Regions from separate parts of the Streptomyces sp. NPDC087215 genome, predicted to be linked through region 2. Evidence: riboswitches for the same ligand, from Rfam matches in the RefSeq annotation. Region 2 holds a riboswitch; the other holds the start of a gene.
The links. A riboswitch is a leader RNA that binds a small molecule or an ion and turns the genes downstream of it on or off. The one in region 2 is predicted to bind cobalamin.
Positions count from the first base shown of each region.

Region 1: another riboswitch for cobalamin. It lies ahead of ACIO92_RS09050 (cobalamin biosynthesis protein); the one in region 2 lies ahead of cobN (cobaltochelatase subunit CobN).

Region 1 is NZ_JBIUZD010000002.1:998,509-1,007,760, reverse strand. Features, by position in the region: gene ACIO92_RS09085 (ABC-F family ATP-binding cassette domain-containing protein) at 1-341, opposite strand, end outside; gene ACIO92_RS09080 (neutral zinc metallopeptidase) at 607-1,497, shown strand; gene ACIO92_RS09075 (VOC family protein) at 1,566-1,967, shown strand; gene ACIO92_RS09070 (hypothetical protein) at 2,011-3,411, opposite strand; gene ACIO92_RS09065 (hypothetical protein) at 3,512-4,639, opposite strand; gene ACIO92_RS09060 (inorganic phosphate transporter) at 5,014-6,288, shown strand; gene ACIO92_RS09055 (hypothetical protein) at 6,301-6,522, shown strand; cobalamin riboswitch at 6,648-6,790, shown strand; gene ACIO92_RS09050 (cobalamin biosynthesis protein) at 6,822-7,784, shown strand; gene ACIO92_RS09045 (cobyric acid synthase) at 7,781-9,252, shown strand, end outside.
Region 2 is NZ_JBIUZD010000003.1:442,785-452,036, forward strand. Features, by position in the region: gene ACIO92_RS11520 (cobalt-precorrin-6A reductase) at 1-679, shown strand, start outside; gene ACIO92_RS11525 (PA14 domain-containing protein) at 683-2,383, opposite strand; gene ACIO92_RS11530 (precorrin-2 C(20)-methyltransferase) at 2,625-4,127, opposite strand; gene ACIO92_RS11535 (precorrin-8X methylmutase) at 4,124-4,777, opposite strand; gene ACIO92_RS11540 (cobalamin biosynthesis protein CobG) at 4,774-6,003, opposite strand; cobalamin riboswitch at 6,076-6,220, shown strand; gene cobN (cobaltochelatase subunit CobN) at 6,255-9,252, shown strand, end outside.

The DNA of each region.
Region 1 (9,252 bases), on a different contig from region 2:
TTGTCGCGGGTGCCGCCGGAGCCGGTGGCGATGCGCTCCTCGTTCATCCGCATCTTCTTGATGAGGGTGTCGAGGCCGCGGGCGGAGAGGATGCGGTCGCGGGCCAGCACGTCGAGGTCGCCGGTGCGCGGGTCCTGCGGGAGGTAGCCGACCTCTCCGGAACGGGTGATGGTGCCCCCGGCGGGCACGCCCTGGCCCGCGAGGCACTTGGTGAGGGTGGTCTTGCCCGCTCCGTTGCGACCGACGAGGCCGATGCGGTCGCCCTTGGCGATTCGGAAGGAAGCGGACTCGATGAGGACACGGGCGCCGGCGCGCAGCTCGACGCCGGATGCGGTGATCACGGACAGACTCCAGGACGATGGGAAGGGCGGAAGGAACTGCTGGGGAGGGCTTCGACGCCGCTAACCCACGAGGAGAATGGCCATACGGCCAGTCTAACGGGCGCCTGCAACTGCTTTTCGGCCGCGCGGGCGGCGGGACGGACGACCGCCCTTTCCGCGCCTTACCGCCATTGCCCCCGAAAAGGGGCGATCGGCTGTGGATCATCCGATACTCGGCGCAGGGCGGCGGCCTCTGCCGCGGCTGCGACGCGGAGGAGGGTGGACCGTGCAGTTCGACGACGACGCCGACCTGGACACCTCGGAGGTCAAGGACGTCCGGGGCAGCCGTGTCCCCGGCGGGAGGGCGACCGTCGGCGGCGGCATCGCCGGGGTCGTCGCACTGCTCCTCGGGCTGTTCTTCGGGATCGGGCCCGAGCAGCTCGGGCTCTCCTCCGGCGGCGACGAACCGGCGGCGACCGCGTCCTCCGTCGCCCAGGTCGACCAGAGCTGCAGGAAGGGCTCCGACGCCAACACGCGCGGGGACTGCCGGATCGTCGCCGTCGTCAACAGCGTGCAGGACTACTGGCGGGCCGAGTACGCGCGCCGGGGCGGTACGTACGCGAACGCGCGGACCGTGCTGTTCAGCGGCCGGGTCAGCACCGCGTGCGGCTCCGCGACCTCGGCCGTCGGGCCCTTCTACTGCCCCGGCGACCGGCAGGTCTATCTGGACCTGGGCTTCTTCGACGAGCTGCGCACCACGTTCGGGTCGAGCGGCGGGCCCTTCGCCGAGGCGTACGTGGTGGCGCACGAGTACGGCCACCACATCCAGAACCTGATGGGGACGCTGGGCCGCGCCCAGGACGGGCGGACCGGCGCGAACTCCAACGCCGTCAAGGTCGAGCTCCAGGCCGACTGCTACGCGGGGGTGTGGGCACGGCACGCGACCACCAGCCCCGACGACCGGACGGGACGGCCGCTGCTCACCCGGCTCACCGACGCGGACATCAGGGACGGCCTGGACGCGGCGGCGGCGGTCGGGGACGACCGCGTCCAGGAGCGGTTCCAGGGCCGGGTGACACCGGAGAACTGGACGCACGGCTCGGCGGCGCAGCGTCAGCGGTGGTTCCAGGAGGGCTACCGGACCGGCGACATGGCCCGGTGCGACACGTTCCGCTGACCTGTCGGAGGCGGCTGCGGGAATGAGAGCTGGGTCACACGGGAACGGATCGAGAGGAAGTGATCGGGATGACCGGGGCGCCCCAGGTCTGTCCGACCCTGCTGTACGCGGACGCGAAGGCGGCGATCGCGCAGCTCACGGACGCGTTCGGGTTCACCGCGACGGCGGTGTACGAGGGCGAGGACGGGCGGATCGCGCACGCCGAGCTGTCGTACGGGAACGGGATGGTGATGCTGGGCAGCAAGGGCACCGGAAGCGAGTTCGACCGGCTGATGACCGGTGCGGGCCCGGTCGGCGTCTACGTGCACGTGGACGACGCCGACGCCCATCACGCGCGCGCGGTCGCCCACGGCGCCGAGATCGTGCTGCCGCTCCGGGACCAGGACTACGGCTCCCGGGAGTACGCGGCCCGGGACGCCGAGGGGAACGTCTGGAGCTTCGGGACGTACCTGCCCGGCGCCGCCGAGTAGCGGGGCGCCGGGCGGAGGACGTGACGCGCCGGGCCGGGGCCCGTCACGCTCCCCCGGTGTGGACCTGGAAGGCGGCCCTGCGGACCGCCTTCGCGAGGGCCGGGTCCGGATGGGCTGCGGCGAGGGCGACCAGGACCTGGACCGTACGGGGGTGACCGACGGCGCGGACCTCGTCGAGCAGCGCCGGGACGGTGCCCTGCACGGCGGAGTCGAGGTGCCGGACGAGCAGCGCGCTCTCGCCGTGGTCCGCGACGGCCGCCGCCGTGTCCACCCAGAGCCAGGTGGACTCCTCGCGGGTCAGCACCTCCTGGGCGTCGTCGGCGTCGGCACCCTCGTACTCGGCGAGCCAGAGCAGGGCGTACGGGCGCAGCGACGGCTCGGCGACGGTGGCGCGGACCTCGGCCTCGGCGGGGGCGCCGACGACCCGGAGCGCCTCGAAGGCGAGCCCGCGCAGCAGGGCGTCCTCGCCCCGGGCGACGGTGAGGAGTTCGGTCACCGCGGCGGCGAGGGTGCGGGCGGCGAGCCAGGCGCGGTACTCGGCGCGGGCGGGTCCTGGGGTGAGCCGGGCACAGCCCCTGAGCATGTCCTCGGCGGACTGCTCGATGTTGCCCGCGGGGCTCTGCGCGGCGACGCAGATCTGCTCCAGCTTGACCCAGACCGCCCAGTTGCCGAGCGGGGTGAGGGTGGCGTGGCGCCCCTCGGGGCCGGGGCCCAGGGTGAGCGCGCCGACGGCCGCGAGGCCTTCGAGGGCCCAGTCGAGGAGGGCGGGGAGCCCGTCGGTGCCGGGGGTGTCCTGGGTCTCGTGGGCGGGTTCCGCGGCGGCCGGGACCTCGCAGCGCTCCTCGCGCAGTTCCTCGACGCGCTGGCCGAGGAGGTCGAGGAGGACGGGGACGTCGACCGGGCCCTGGGAGAGCTGGAGCAGCGTGAGGACCTGCGGGAGGGCCTCGACGACCTCGGCGACGGCGCCGGGCGCGACGTCCTCGGGGGACGGGTGCACCAGGGACCAGGCGTCGAGGAGCGCGACCCAGCCGCGCAGCACGGCGGAGTCGTCGCGGTCCCAGGCGTGGAGGCGCCAGCCGGGGCGGGCGGTGCCGCCGTGGAGCTCGACGAGTCCGGCGAGCCGGGCCCGGTCCCAGCCGGCCCGGATCTGGCCGGGTGTCAGGTCCAGTGCGGCGGCGGCCCGTTCCTGGGCGGGGCCGGTGCCGGGGGCCGCGCCCGCGCCGCGCTCGACGGCGGCCCAGCGGGCGATCCGTACGGCGTCGGCGAGGACGTGCCGGGCCTGGCGGGCGAGTTCCGCGCGGGGCGGAGTGCCCTCGGGCGGCCTCGGCGCCGGCCGGGTGCGCCGGGTCGTCACGGCCCGTCGGGCAGTGGCCAGCGCCCGCGGGCGGACGAGTCGGAGTCTGGAGTTGCGCGCCAATGGTTCATCGGGCTTTCGAGACGTCACGGGGGCAGTCTTCCCGCTGACGGCCCGAAAGCCCAATCGGAATCGGCCACCCCGGCGCGGTGGACACGGACGGAGGAGGTCGGGGCCCGTCCCGCTCTCCTCAGAGGAGGGGGGTGAGGAAGCGGCGCAGGCCCTCCTCGTAGCGGACGGGGTCGGCGTTCCACAGGCAGGCGTGCGGGGCGCGCCGGACGGTCTGGAGGGTGACGAGGTCGGGGCGGCGGGCGGCCAGCTCGACGGAGGGTTCCCAGGGGGCGAGGGTGTCGTCGGGGCCGTGCAGCAGGAGGACGGGGACGCGCAGGGCGTCGGGGGCGACGGCGGCTTCGAGGAGGTCGCCGTGCGGGCCGGTCCTGCCCTGGGCGGCGCGGACGGCGAGCGGGATCAGCGGTCCGGGGACGTGCCGGGCGGCGGCGAGGTTGCGCAGGGTGGCCTCCCAGTCGAGGACCGGGGAGTCGAGGACGAGTCCGGCGATCCGGTCGCGGACGCCGGACTCGGCGGCGGCGCGCAGGGCCATCGTGGCGCCGGTCCCCCAGCCGTGCAGGACGACCTTGCCCGCGCCCCGGCGGACGGCGTAGCGGATGGCGGCGTCGACGTCGCGCCATTCGGAGGCGCCGAGGTGGGCGAGGCCGTCGGGGGAGGGGGGCGCGCCCTCGTCGCCCCGGTAGGCGGGGATCAGGACGGGGACCTTGCTCCGGTGGAAGAAGGGGAGGACGTTCAGCGGGTGCTCGCGGGTGGTGCCGAGGCCGTGCAGGGCGATGACCCAGGTGGTGCGGGGGGCGGCGGCCAGCCAGGCGGGCAGGGGTCCGAGTTCGCCGGGGATCTCGGTGTCCTCGTGGGGGATGCCGAGGGCGGAGGTCGGGGTGCCCCGGTGGAGCTGGGGGGTGAGGCGGACGCGGACGCCGGGGGCGACGACGCCGAGCTCGACCCGTTCCAGGCGCCGGACGACGGTGTCGGCGGTGTGCGGGACGCGGTCGAGGACGGGGCCGACGACGGCGTGCAGGCCGTGGCCCTCGATGCCGTAGGTGCCGGGGCGCAGTGAGGCGAGGCCCCGGGTGAGGGTGATCTGTCCGGGACCGGTGGCGTGCACGGTCAGTCGGGGTTCCCCGGGGAGGGGACGTCCGGACGGCGCCTTGAGGGCGGCGTCGCTGGCGTACCGGCCGGCCGCGACCGCGGCCGCGCCGACACCGAGCAGGGTGGTGACGGCCGCTGCCGTCGCTGTAGCCGGGCGCACGTTCCCAGTCTCGGCAGGGTGGCGGCGGGCTGCCACCGGACGGGGCCGGCCGGGGGTGCGGGGAGCGGGTCCGGGGGTCCCCCGGGGGAGTGACATGAGTCTCCTCAGGGGGGTCCCCCGGTCGGATGGTCCGGTCCGGGGAGCGGAACCGGGTGGCGGGGGTGGAACCGGGACAGGTCGTACGTGCCCGGTGTCGTCCGGGATTACCCGGGGTTGCGGGGTGACCGCATCGTGGACAGCGGGTGCTCCGGAGCCGTAAACGGAATCTGTTGACACCGGATAGAGACACCGTCGCGCCCTACCCAGTTCACCTTCCGTTCACCCAGGTTGCTTACGTTCGGCTGGCCACTGACGTCAAACGATTGCCTGGGTAAATGGAACACATCACGCTGCTGCTCGCCATTGTGGTCGTGACAGCTCTCGTGTTCGATTTCACGAACGGTTTCCACGACACCGCGAACGCGATGGCCACGACCATCTCGACCGGTGCGCTCAAGCCCAAGACGGCGGTGGCCATGTCCGCCGTGCTCAACCTCGTCGGCGCGTTCCTGTCCGTGGAGGTCGCCAAGACGATCTCCGGCGGGATCATCAACGAAGAGGGCATCAGAACAGAGGTGATCTTCGCCGCGCTGGTCGGCGCGATCCTGTGGAACCTGCTGACCTGGCTCCTGGGCCTGCCGTCCAGCTCCTCCCACGCCCTCTTCGGCGGCCTCATCGGCGCCGCGGTCATGTCGGCCGGCTGGTCGGCCGTGAACGGCTCCACGATCATCACCAAGGTGCTGATCCCGGCCATCGCCGCCCCGCTCGTCGCCGGTCTCGCCGCGATGCTGGCGACCCGTCTGACGTACAAGATCGGCGCGAAGACCGAGCAGAAGCACACCGCCAAGGGCTACCGGGTCGGCCAGATCGCCTCCGCCGGTCTCGTCTCCCTGGCCCACGGCACCAACGACGCGCAGAAGACGATGGGCATCATCACCCTCGCGCTGGTCACCCAGGGCGTCGTCGCCCCCGGTGCCAACCCGCCCTTCTGGGTCATCGTCTCCGCCGGTGTCGCCATCGCCCTCGGCACCTACCTCGGCGGCTGGCGCATCATCCGCACCATGGGCAAGGGCCTCACCGACCTCCAGCCGCAGCAGGGCTTCACCGCCCAGACCAGCGCCGCGACGGTCATCCTGGCCTCCTCGCACCTCGGCTTCTCCCTCTCCACCACCCAGTCCTGCTCGGGTGCCGTGATGGGTGCCGGTCTCGGCCGCAAGGGCGGTGTCGTCCGCTGGTCGACCGCGACCCGGATGTTCGTCGCCTGGGGCCTGACCCTGCCCGCCGCGGGTCTGGTCGGCGCCGGTGCCGAGTTCCTCACCAAGCAGGGCCCCTGGGGCATCGCCGCCACCGCGGCCGTCCTGATCGGCGGCTCGGCCTACATCTGGGTGCTGTCCCGCCGCAAGCCGGTCGACCACCACAACGTCAACGAGGTCGAGTCCGACGCCCCGGCGGAGCCCGCGGGCGTGGTGACCACCGCGATGGCCGCCGTCACCCCGCCGCCCCCGGCCGGCTCCTTCGCCGCCGTCACGGACGCGGACCTGAAGGCGACCATCCCGGCCCCGGCCCCCATCGACCCGTCCGCTCCCCCGGCCTCCGCCGCAGCGGTGTAAGGAACGAACGACATGAAGATCGACTGGGCGGCCCTCGGCTCCGTGTTCGGAGTCAGCCTCGTGGCCACTCTCGCCCTCGTGGGCCTCTTCACCCTCGGCATCGTCGGCCTCTCCAAGCAGGAGCAGGCCGCCGCGCGGGGCGGCTCCGCCGTCCTGGCCCGCACCGGCGCCTACGCCTGCTTCGCCCTGTGCGTCGCGGCCGTGTCGTACGGCATCTACCTGATCGTCGCCTGACGGTCCACCCCCCGGAGGCCGGGTGGCCGCACCTCGTGTGCGGTCACCCGGCCTCCGTGCGCGTCCGGGCCCTGTCTGTGGTGCTCCGCACAGTGCCCCGCCGCAGGTCAACGGTGAGTTGACGGCTGTTCTCGGGGCGTGGTGGACTGCCGGGGCCAAGACGGCGGCAGAAGAGGAAGTCCGGTGCGAATCCGGCGCGGTCCCGCCACTGTGACCGGATCCGAGGGTCCGGGAGCCAGGAACTCTCGCCGCCGGTGACGTCGATCCAGGGCGCGGACCCTGAGTGAGGACGGAGCGCCATGCCCGGCCGCCCCAGTACCACCGGTGTGTTCGCGTGCGGCACCGCCGCCGGTCTCGCCGTGGACCTGCTCGTCGGCGACCCCCGGAGGGGCCATCCCGTCGCCGCGTTCGGCCGGGCCGCCGCCGCCGTCGAGGACCGCCTCCACCACGACCACCGGGGCTGGGGCACGCTGCACACCGCCGTCTGCGCCGGAACCGCCGCGGCCCTGGGCGCCCTCGCCGCGCGGACCGTGCGCGACCGGCCGTCCGCCGCCGTCGCCCTCACCGCCGTCTCCGTCTGGGCCGTCGTCGGCGGGACGACCCTGGGCCGGGAGGCCCGCGCGATCGGCGGGGCGCTGGCCGCCGGGGACCTGGAGGCGGCCCGGGAGCGGCTGCCGCACCTGTGCGGGCGCGACCCGCAGTCCCTGGACGGGCCCGCGATGGCCCGCGCGGTCGTCGAGTCCGTCGCCGAGAACACCTCCGACGCCGTGGTCGGCGCCCTGTTCTGGGGCGCGGTCGCGGGCGTGCCGGGGCTCCTCGGCTTCCGGGCCGTCAACACCCTGGACGCGATGGTCGGCCACAAGTCCGCGCGGCACCGGCGCTTCGGCTGGGCCTCGGCCCGGCTCGACGACCTCGCGGGCTGGCCCGGCGCCCGGCTGACGGCCGCCCTCGCGACCGTCGCGGGCGGGGACCCGCGCGGGTCCGTACGGGCCTGGCGGGCGGACGCGGCGCGCCACCCCAGCCCCAACGCGGGCCCCGTCGAGGCGTCCTTCGCGGGCGCGCTCGGCGTCCGGCTCGGCGGCACCCTCGCGTACGGCGGCCGGGTCGAGCACCGGCCGGTGCTCAACGCGACGGGCCGGGCCGTCGAGGTGCCCGACATCGAACGGGCGGTCCGGCTGTCCCGCCGGGTCACCGCGCTCACCCTGGCCGTCTGCGTGGGCGGCCGGATACTGACCGACACCGTGAAGCGGAGGACGAAGTGAGGGGTGGGGGGCTGCTGGTCGCCGGTACGACGTCCGACGCCGGGAAGAGCGTCGTGACGGCCGGGATCTGCCGCTGGCTGGTCCGCGCGGGCCTGAAGGTGGCGCCGTTCAAGGGGCAGAACATGTCCCTGAACTCCTTCGTGACCCGCGAGGGCGCCGAGATAGGCCGGGCCCAGGCCATGCAGGCGCAGGCCGCCCGGGTGGAGCCGACGGCGCTGATGAACCCGGTGCTCCTCAAGCCGGGCGGCGACCGCTCCAGCCAGGTCGTCCTGATGGGCCGGCCGGTGGGTGAGATGAGCGCCCGGGGCTACCACGGCGGACGGCAGAAGGAGCTGTTCGAACCGGTGATGGCCTGCCTGGAGGAGCTGCGGAGCAGCTACGACGCGGTGATCTGCGAGGGCGCGGGCAGCCCCGCCGAGATCAACCTGCGGCGCACCGACATCGTCAACATGGGGGTCGCGCGGGCCGCGCGGCTGCCCGTCGTGGTCGTCGGCGACATCGACAGGGGCGGGGTCTTCGCCCAGTTCTTCGGCACGACGGCGCTGCTGGCCCCCGAGGACCAGGAACTGGTCGCCGGATACCTGGTGAACAAGTTCCGGGGCGATGTGAGCCTCCTCGAACCGGGCCTCGACATGCTGCACGGGCTGACCGGCCGCCGCACCTTCGGCGTCCTGCCGTACGCGCACGGCCTCGGCATCGACGAGGAGGACGGGCTGCGCGTCTCGCTGCGCGGCACGGTCCGCGAGTCGGTCGTCGCCCCGCCGGTCGGCGCGGACGTGCTGCGGGTCGCCGTCTGCGCCGTACCGCTGATGTCCAACTTCACGGACGTGGACGCGCTGGCGGCCGAGCCGGGCGTCGTCGTCCGGTTCGTCGACCGGCCCGAGGAACTCGTCGACGCGGACCTCGTCGTCGTGCCCGGCACCCGGGGCACGGTCCGGGCGCTGGCCTGGCTGCGCGAGCGGGGACTCGCCGACGCCCTCGTCCGGCGCGCGGCCGAGGGCCGTCCGGTGCTGGGGATCTGCGGCGGCTTCCAGGTCCTCGGCGAGCACATCGACGACGAGGTCGAGTCGAGGGCGGGGGCCGTCGCCGGGCTCGGGCTGCTGCCCGTACGGGTCCGCTTCGCCCGCGAGAAGACCCTCGCCCGGCCGTCCGGCGAGGCCCTCGGGGAACGGGTCGAGGGGTACGAGATCCACCACGGCGTCGCCGAGGTGCTGGGCGGCGAGACGTTCCTCGACGGATGCCGGGCGGGGTCCGTGTGGGGCACCCACTGGCACGGCTCGCTGGAGAGCGACGGTTTCCGGCGCGCGTTCCTGCGGGAGGTCGCCGCGGCGGCCGGGCGCCGCTTCGTCCCGGCGCCGGACACCTCGTTCGCGGCGCTCCGCGAGGAGCAGCTCGACCGGCTCGGCGACCTGATCGAGGAACACGCGGACACCGACGCGCTGCTGCGGCTGATCGAGGACGGTCCGCC
Region 2 (9,252 bases):
GCTGCACGCCCGCCCCGGGCTGCGGGTGACCAGTTCGCTCGCCGGGCGGGTGGCCCGGCCCCGGCTGCCCGAGGGCGAGGTCAGGATCGGCGGCTTCGGCGGGGCGGACGGGCTCGCCGAGTGGATCGGCGGGCACGCCGTGGACGCGGTCATCGACGCCACGCATCCCTTCGCCGGGCGGATCAGCTTCAACGCGGCCCGTGCGGCCGCCACCGCCCATGTTCCCCTGCTGGCGCTGCGCAGGCCCGGCTGGGTCCCGGCCGCCGGGGACCGCTGGACGTCCGTGCCGTCCCTGGAGGCGGCGGCAGGGGCGCTCGGCGGCCTCGGGGAGCGGGTGTTCCTGACCACCGGCCGGATGGGCCTGGCGGCCTTCGCGGGGCTGCCGCAGTGGTTCCTGGTCCGCTCGGTGGACGCCCCCGAAGGGCCCGTCCCGGCCCGTACCGAGGTCCTCCTCGACCGGGGGCCCTTCACCCTGGACGGCGAGCGGGAGCTGCTGGCCCGGCACCGGATCGACGTCCTGGTCACCAAGGACAGCGGGGGCGCGGCGACCGCCCCGAAACTGGCGGCGGCCCGCGAGGCGGGCCTGCCGGTCGTGGTCGTCGTACGTCCCCCGGTCCCGGCGGACGTACCGGTGGCGGCGACCCCCGAGGAGGCCGCCGCCTGGGTGGTGCGGGGCTGAGGCTCAGCCCCCGGCGGGGGCGCCCGGCTCGGTGATCTCGACCCACGACACCCGGTCGAGGTCGGTGACCGCGAGGGAGTTGTCCCACTTGTCGACGGCGACGACGGCGAAGCGGTACGTGTCGCCGTCCTGGACCGAGCCGTAGAGGTGCGAGGTGGCGTCCGCGGGGAAGTACTCGACGCGCCGGTAGACCCAGACGCCGCCGCCCGGCTCCTCGTCGTCGGGCCAGAACTCGGCCTTGAGCAGCTCGTAGTGGTCCAGGTCGGGCTCGGTGCTCGCCGCCCACTCCAGGAACACCCCGTCCTCGCGGGCGACGCCCTTGAGTCCGGCGACGGGCGCCGGGGCGACCAGGTCGCCCGGGGTGGTGAGGGTGAACGGCGCCGAGGGGGCCGACTCGTGGCCCGCCGTGTCGACGGCGGTCACCGTGTACCGGTACGTCGAGCCGTAGCGGGCCGAGCGGTCGGTGGAGGTCCGGGCGGTGACGGTGTTCCACAGGACGCCGTCGCGGTAGACCCGGTAGGAGGCCACGTCCCGGTCGGCGGGCGCGGACCACTCCAGGAAGGCGGCGCGGGCGGGGTCGGCGTACTCGGCGGTCAGCCCGGTGGGCGCGCCCGGGGCGAAGTCGCCGTGGACGGTGCTGACGGCGGTGCGGCCGGAGGTGTTCCCGGCGGCGTCGACGGCCGACACCCAGTAGCCGTAGCCGGTCTTCTCGGTGACGGCGGTGTCGGTCCACGAGGGGGCGGTGAGCCCGGTGGCGACCTGGACGACGGGGGCCGCCGGGTCGGTGCCCGCGCGCCGGTGCACGGTGTAGCGGGTGGCGCCCGCGACGGGCCGCCAGCCGAGGGTGACGCCGCCGCGCGCGTCGGCCGCGGTGAGCCCGGCCGGGGCGGCGGGGGCGGTGCGGTCGACGGTGGTGACGGTGAGGTCGGCGCCGCCCGGGGACTCGTTGCCCGCCCGGTCGACGGCCCGCAGCTCGTAGAGGAACTTCTCCCCGGTGGCGGGCGGGGAGTTGACGTACGAGGTGGCGGTGATCAGGGTGGTGGGGCTGCTGACCCTGGTCCACACCGTGGTGGTGGCGGCCCGCCGGTAGAGGCGGTAACCGGCGTGGTCCATCTCCTTGTTGGCCGCCCACTTCAGGGTGACCCGGTTGAGGGTCCGGTCGTAGGCGGCGGACGCGCCTGCCGGTGCGAGCGGCCTGACCCGGTCGACCGTCGCCGAGGTGTTCGGGGTGTAGCCGAACCTGACGTTGGCGGCGCCGGTCCAGTGGGCGTAGTCCACGCGGATCGTGTGCCGTCCGGCCGGGACGGTGACGGCGACGGCCTTCTTCTGGGTGGTGGAGACGTTCCGCCACAGATCGGTCCTGCGGACGCCGTCGAGGTAGACGCGGATGCCGTCCTGCGCCTCGGCGGTGAAGGTGAACGGGCCGCCGGAGCCGAAGTCGCGGGTGAGCGACCAGCGGACGGAGAAGTTGTCCTTGGGCAGGGTGACGCCCGCGGGGTCGCCGAGGCCGTAGTTCTCGGCGATCGCGCTGTCGCAGGCGGTCAGCTTCGGGGCGCCGCTGAAGGTGGGGTTGGCGTAGTACTGCGCCGTCCACACGGGGGACGCGCAGCTGACGGCGGCGGTGGCCGGGGCGGCGGCGAGCAGGCCGCCGGACGCGGCGAGGGCGGCCGAGGTGGCCAGTGCGCTCAGCCGGTGACGAGTCATCACGAAGAAGGGGCCCTTTCCGGACCTACGGGAGACAGATGGCGCGGGGGGAAGTCGACGGGCGGTGCGGGTGGGGCCGGTCCACCGCCGTCGCCCCGCGACTTTACCGTCCCTTTCCCTTGAGGCGACAGGGGTTTGAGCGCCGGGACGCCTTCCCGGTCCGGTCCGGGACGCCTTCCCGGGCCTCTGCGGAGGCCCGGTCCGGGCGCTCCCCCGGTCCGGTGGGGGAGCGCCCGGGATGTCACCCGTACCGGCGGGGAGTCCAGGCGATCGTGCGGCCGTCCGCGCGTTCCACCGCGCGGGTCTGCGAGGAGCCGATCAGGAGCAGGGTCCGCATGTCGACCTCGGACGGCTCCAGGGTCTCCAGGGTCACCACCCGCACCGACTGCTCCGGCCCGCCGACGTCCCGGGCGACGACCACCGGGGTCTCCGGGGCGCGCAGCGCCAGCAGCAGTTCGCGGGCGGCGGCCACCTGGTGCGTACGGGACTTCGAGCCCGGGTTGTAGAGGGCGATGACCAGGTCGGCCTCCGCGGCGGCGCGCAGCCGCGCCTCGATGACCTCCCAGGGCTTGAGCCGGTCCGACAGGGAGATCGTCGCGTAGTCGTGGCCGAGGGGCGCGCCCGCGGCGGCGGCGGCCGCGTTGGCGGCTGTCACCCCCGGGAGGACCCGTACGGGCACGTCGGCGTAGGCCGGTTCGCAGGCGACCTCCAGGACGGCGGTGGCCATCGCGAAGACGCCCGGGTCGCCGCCGGAGACGACCGCGACCCGGTGGCCCCGGCGGGCCAGGTCGAGGGCGAACTCGGCGCGCTCGGACTCGGCCTTGTTGTCGGAGCCGTGCCGGATCTGCCCGGGGCGCAGCACCGGCACCCGGGCCAGGTAGGTGGTGTAGCCGACGAGGACGTCGGCGTTGACGAGGGCGCCGCGCGACTCGGGGGTGAGCCAGGGCGCTCCGGCGGGGCCGGTGCCGACGACGACGACCTCGCCCCGGTCCCGTACGGGGGGCACGGCGTCGACCCGGGAGGGCAGGACGGCCACCGAGAAGTAGGGGACGGTGCCGGGGTCGACGTCGGCGAGGTCGCCGGTGCGCTCGCCGGGCATGAAGGCGCGCTCCACGTACCGGGCGTCGTCGAGCCGTCCGGCCCGCTCCAGGGCCCGCCGGACGGTGGGGAAGGTGCGGCCGAGCTTCATCACGACCGCCGAGTCGGTGCCCGCGAGCCGGGCCGTCAGCTCGTCCTCGGGGAGGGTGCCGGGGATGATCGTGAGGACTTCCTCGGCCTCGCACAGCGGCTCGCCGAGCCGGGCGGCGGCGGCGCTGACCGAGGTGACGCCGGGGATGACGGTGGTGTCGTAGCGGTCCGCGAGCCGCTTGTGCATGTGCTGGTAGGAGCCGTAGAAGAGGGGGTCGCCCTCGGCGAGCACGGCGACGGTGCGGCCCGCGTCGAGGTGGGCGGCGAGCCGGGCGGCGGCCTCCTCGTAGAAGTCGTCCAGGGCGCCCCGGTAGCCGCCGGGGTGGTCGGTGGTCTCCACGGTGAGCGGGTACATCAGCCGCTCCTCGACGTGGTCCTCGCGCAGGTGCGCGGCGGCGATGGAGCGGGCGATGGACCGGCCGTGGCGGGCCGAGTGGTAGGCGACGACGTCGGCGTCCCCGATGGCCCTCACGGCGGCCAGCGTCATCAGCTCCGGGTCGCCGGGCCCCAGCCCGACCCCGTACAGCCTGCCCGGGGTGCGCGGTGCGGTGCTCATGCCTGGATCTCCGCTTCGTGGGCGAGGGCGTTGAGGGCGGCGGCCGTCATGGCGCTGCCGCCGCGCCTGCCCCGGACGACGAGGTATTCGAGGCCGAGGTCCTGGGCGGCGAGGGCGTCCTTGGACTCGGCGGCGCCGATGAAGCCGACGGGTATGCCGAGGACGGCGGCGGGCCGGGGCCCGCCCTTCGCGACCATCTCCAGGAGGTGGAAGAGGGCGGTGGGCGCGTTGCCGATGGCGACGACGGAGCCTTCGAGGCGGTCCCGCCACAGTTCGAGGGCGGCGGCGGAGCGGGTGGTGCCCAGTTCGGCGGCGAGGCCCGGCACGGCCGGGTCGGAGAGCGCGCAGATCACCTCGTTGTCGGCGGGCAGCCGCTTGCGGGTGACGCCGCTGGCGACCATCTGGGCGTCGCAGAGGATCGGCGCCCCGGCGCGCAGCGCGGCGCGGGCCCGGGTGACGACGCCGGGGGAGTACGCGATGTCCTGGACGAGGTCGGTCATCCCGCAGGCGTGGATCATGCGGACCGCGACCTGGGCGATGTCGGCGGGCAGGCCCGAGAGGTCCGCCTCGGCGCGGATCGTGGCAAAGGACCGGCGGTAGATCTCCGCCCCGTCCTTCTCGTAGTCGAACATCGTGGTGCTCTCGCTCATCTCGTGTGGGTCGCCGGGTTGCGGGCCGCCGCGACCGCCTCGGACAGGGCGGCGCGGGGGGTGGGGACGTCGTCCACCAGGTAGCCGTCGTCACCGGTGGCGACGACTTCGGTACGGGCGCCGTGGGGGTGCCCGCAGCGGCGCGCGCAGCCGGAGTAGTGCACCGGCAGCGGGCCCGGGGGCGCGGCGAGCGCGTCGGCCCGCACATCGGCGAGGGACTTGGCGCAGCCGGGCCGCCCGGTGCAGACGGTGACGCCGGTGCCGGGCGCGTCGGGCCGGGTGATCAGGCCGTGCGCGGCGAGCGCGGGCAGCCTGCCGGGGCCCGCGCCGACGACGACCGCTCCGCGCCAGGGCGTGAGCCGGACCTCGTCGGCGGGCAGCAGGGCCCGCAGCTGGGCGGCGGTCAGCCTGCCCAGCGGGGCGAGGACGTGCGGGGTGCCGCCGGGCAGTTCGCCCGGCGGGGGCGGCGGTGACACCGGCGGCGGGGGTACGGAGACGGGCTCGGCCGCGATCCCGGCGCGGGCCAGTGCCCCGGCCCAGTCCGGTACGTGCGCCCCGGGCAGTTCCCGGGGGCGCCAGGCCCCGGTCCCGGCGGCGTCGGCGGCGTCGAGGAAGGCGAGGGCGGCGGCCAGGGCCGCCGGGACGGCGTCGGCGGCCCCGGTTCTGAAGGCCAGCGGGCCCAGCCGCAGCAGGGCGGTGCCGCCGGGCGCTGCGACCAAGGTCACATCGCCGCCGAGTCCGGCGACGTCCCCGCGCCCGTCGTCCAGGACGAACAGGAACCGGCCCGAGAGCGCCGCCGCCCGGGGCTCGGCGCACAGGGCGCCGTCCAGCGCGCGGGCCCACAACTGCGCGTCGCCGTGGCCGAGTCCGTCGAGTCCCGCGGTGGGCGAGGCGACGATGTTGCGGACGCGTTCGTGCCGGGGGGAGGGCAGCAGGCCCGCCGGGGCGAGCCGGTCGGCGAGCGCGGCCCCGCAGTCGTCCGGGAGGCCGCGCAGTTCCGCGTTGCCGCGCGAGGTGACACTGATCCGTCCGTCGCCCAGCTCCTCCGCCGCCGCCGCCAGGACCTCCACCTGAGGGGCGGTCAGACGGCCTCCGGGAAGCCGGAGTCGGGCGAGCCCGCCGTCGTCGGCGGAGTGCGGGCGCAGCGCTCCCGGGCACGCGTCGCCGCGGTCCCGGGTGCGGGGCGCGGACGGCGGGAGCGGGGTGGGCGGCATGGCGGCGAGCATACCGACGGGGGACCGGACGGCTCGCGGGTGTGATCCGGACGACTGCGACGGCGGCCCCGGCCCGCCGACGGCACGTTCTACTATGCAGACGGCATGGGGTCCCAGGACCCCGGGGAGGAAGCCCGGTGCGATTCCGGCGCGGTCCCGCCACTGTGAGCCGGTCCGGCACCACCGGGCAGGTGAGCCAGGAACTCCCGCCGTCCACACGACCACCCGGGGCGCGGACCACCCCGAGGAAGGCCTGCGTAGCCATGCTCCTGCTGCTGTCGCACTCCGACACCGACCTGCTCAGTGCCCGCGCGGCCGGCGGACCGGTGGAGTACCGCTTCGCCAACCCCGCCCGGCTCCCCCTGGCCGATCTGCCCGGCCTCCTGGACGGCACCGACCTCGTCGTCGTCCGTCTCCTGGGCGGGCTCCGCTCCTGGCAGGAGGGCCTGGACGCGGTCCGCGCCGCCGGACTGCCGGTGGTCGTCCTCAGCGGCGAACAGGCCCCCGACGCCCAGCTGATGGAGGCGTCCACCGTCCCCGTCGGCGTCGCCACCGAGGCCCACGCCTATCTCGCGCACGGCGGCCCGGCGAACCTGGAACAGCTGGCCCGCTTCCTCTCCGACACCGTCCTGCTCACCGGCCACGGCTTCGAGTCCCCGGCCGCCGCCCCCACCTGGGGCCCGCTGGAGCGGACCGCCCGCACGACGGACGGCCCGACCGTCGCCGTGCTCTACTACCGCGCCCACCACATGAGCGGGAACACCGGCTTCGTCGAGGCCCTGTGCGCGGCGGTCGAGGACGCGGGCGCCCAGGCCCTCCCGCTGTACGTGGCGTCCCTGCGGGCCCCCGAGCCGGAGCTGCTCGACCGGCTGCGCGCCGCCGACGCGATCGTCACCACGGTCCTCGCGGCGGGCGGCACCAAGCCCGCCGAGGCGCAGGCGGGCGGCGACGAGGAGGCCTGGGACGCGGGCGCGCTGGCCGGGCTCGACGTGCCGATCCTCCAGGCGCTCTGCCTGACCTCCTCGCGGGCCGCGTGGGAGGAGAGCGACGAGGGCCTGTCGCCGCTGGACGCGGCGAGCCAGGTCGCCGTCCCCGAGTTCGACGGGCGGCTCATCACCGTCCCGTTCTCCTTCAAGGAGATCGACGAGGACGGGCTGCCCGCGTACGTCGCCGACCCCGAGCGGGCGGCCCGGGTCGCCGGGACCGCCGTGCGGCACGCCCGCCTGCGGCACATCCCGAACGCCGACAAGAGGCTGGCGCTCGTCCTCTCCGCGTACCCGACGAAGCACTCCCGCATCGGCAACGCGGTCGGCCTCGACACCCCCGCCTCCGCCGTCTCCCTGCTGCGCCGGCTGATCGCCGAGGGGTACGACTTCGGGCCCGCCGACGAGCTGCCCGGTCTGGTCTCCGGCGACGGCGACGAGCTGATCTACGCCCTCATCGAGGCGGGCGGCCACGACCAGGACTGGCTGACCGAGGAGCAACTGGCGAAGAACCCGGTCCGCATCCCGGCCGCCGACTACCGGCGGTGGTACGCGGAGCTCCCCGCCGGGCTGCGCGAGCGCGTCGAGGAGCACTGGGGGCCCGCCCCCGGCGAGATGTTCCTCGACCGCTCCCGGAACCCGGAGGGCGACATCGTCCTCGCCGCGCTGCGGCGCGGGAACCTCCTGGTCCTGATCCAGCCGCCGCGCGGCTTCGGCGAGAACCCGATCGCGATCTACCACGACCCGGACCTGCCGCCGTCGCACCACTACCTGGCGGCGTACCGGTGGATCGCGGCCCGCGCGGACGACGGCGGCTTCGGCGCCGACGCCATGGTCCACCTGGGCAAGCACGGCAACCTGGAGTGGCTGCCCGGCAAGAACGCGGGCCTGTCCGCCGCCTGCGGCCCCGACGCGGCCCTCGGGGACCTGCCGCTGGTCTACCCGTTCCTCGTCAACGACCCCGGCGAGGGCACCCAGGCCAAGCGGCGCGCCCACGCCACGCTCGTCGACCACCTGGTGCCGCCGATGGCCCGCGCCGACTCCTACGGCGACATCGCGCGCCTGGAGCAGCTCCTCGACGAGTACGCGCAGATCTCCTCCATGGACCCGGCGAAGCTGCCCGCGATCCGCGCCCAGATCTGGACGCTGATCCAGGCGGCCCGGCTCGACCACGACCTCGGTCTGGAGGAGCGTCCGGGGGACGACGGCTTCGACGACTTCCTGCTGCACGTCGACGGCTGGCTGTGCGAGGTCAAGGACGCCCAGATCCGGGACGGTCTGCACGTCCTGGGCGGCGCCCCGGCCGGTGAGGCCCGGGTCAACCTGGTCCTGTCCATCCTGCGGGCCCGGCAGATCTGGGGCGGTACGCAGGCGCTGCCCGGTCTGCGGGAGGCGCTGGGCCTGGACGAGTCGGCCGCGACCCGGACCACCGCCGACGAGGCGGAGGCGAAGGCCCGCGAGCTGGTCGAGGCGATGGAGGCGGCGGACTGGTCCGTGGACGCGGTCGCCCCGGTGGCCGCCGCGTACGGCCCCGAGGTGCACGCGGTGCTGCGGTTCGCCTGTGAGCAGGTCGTGCCGAGGCTCGCCGCCACCACCGACGAACTCACGCACGCCGTGCACGCCCTGGACGGCGGCTTCGTCCCGGCCGGTCCCTCCGGTTCGCCGCTGCGCGGTCTGGTCAACGTCCTGCCGACCGGCCGCAACTTCTACTCGGTCGACCCGAAGGCCGTACCGTCCCGGCTGGCCTGGGAGACCGGGCAGGCGCTCGCGGACTCGCTCCTGGAGCGCTACCGCACCGACAACGGCTCCTGGCCGACCTCGGTGGGCCTCTCCCTGTGGGGCACGAGCGCGATGCGCACCTCGGGCGACGACGTGGCCGAGGCGCTGGCCCTGCTGGGCGTCCGGCCCCTGTGGGACGAGGCGTCCCGCCGGGTGAACGGTCTCGAACCGATCCCGCTGGCCGAGCTGGGCCGCCCCCGCGTCGATGTCACCCTGCGCATCTCCGGCTTCTTCCGGGACGCGTTCCCGCACGTCATCGGGCTCCTCGACGACGCCGTACGGCTGGTCGCGGGTCTTGAGGGCGAGTCCGCCGAGGACAACCACGTCCGGGCGCACACCCAGGCCGACCTCGCGGAGCACGGCGACGAGCGGCGCGCCACCACCCGTATCTTCGGCTCCCGGCCGGGCACGTACGGCGCGGGCATCCTCCAGCTGATCGACTCCCGCGACTGGCGCACGGACGCCGACCTCGCCGAGGTGTACACGGTGTGGGGCGGGT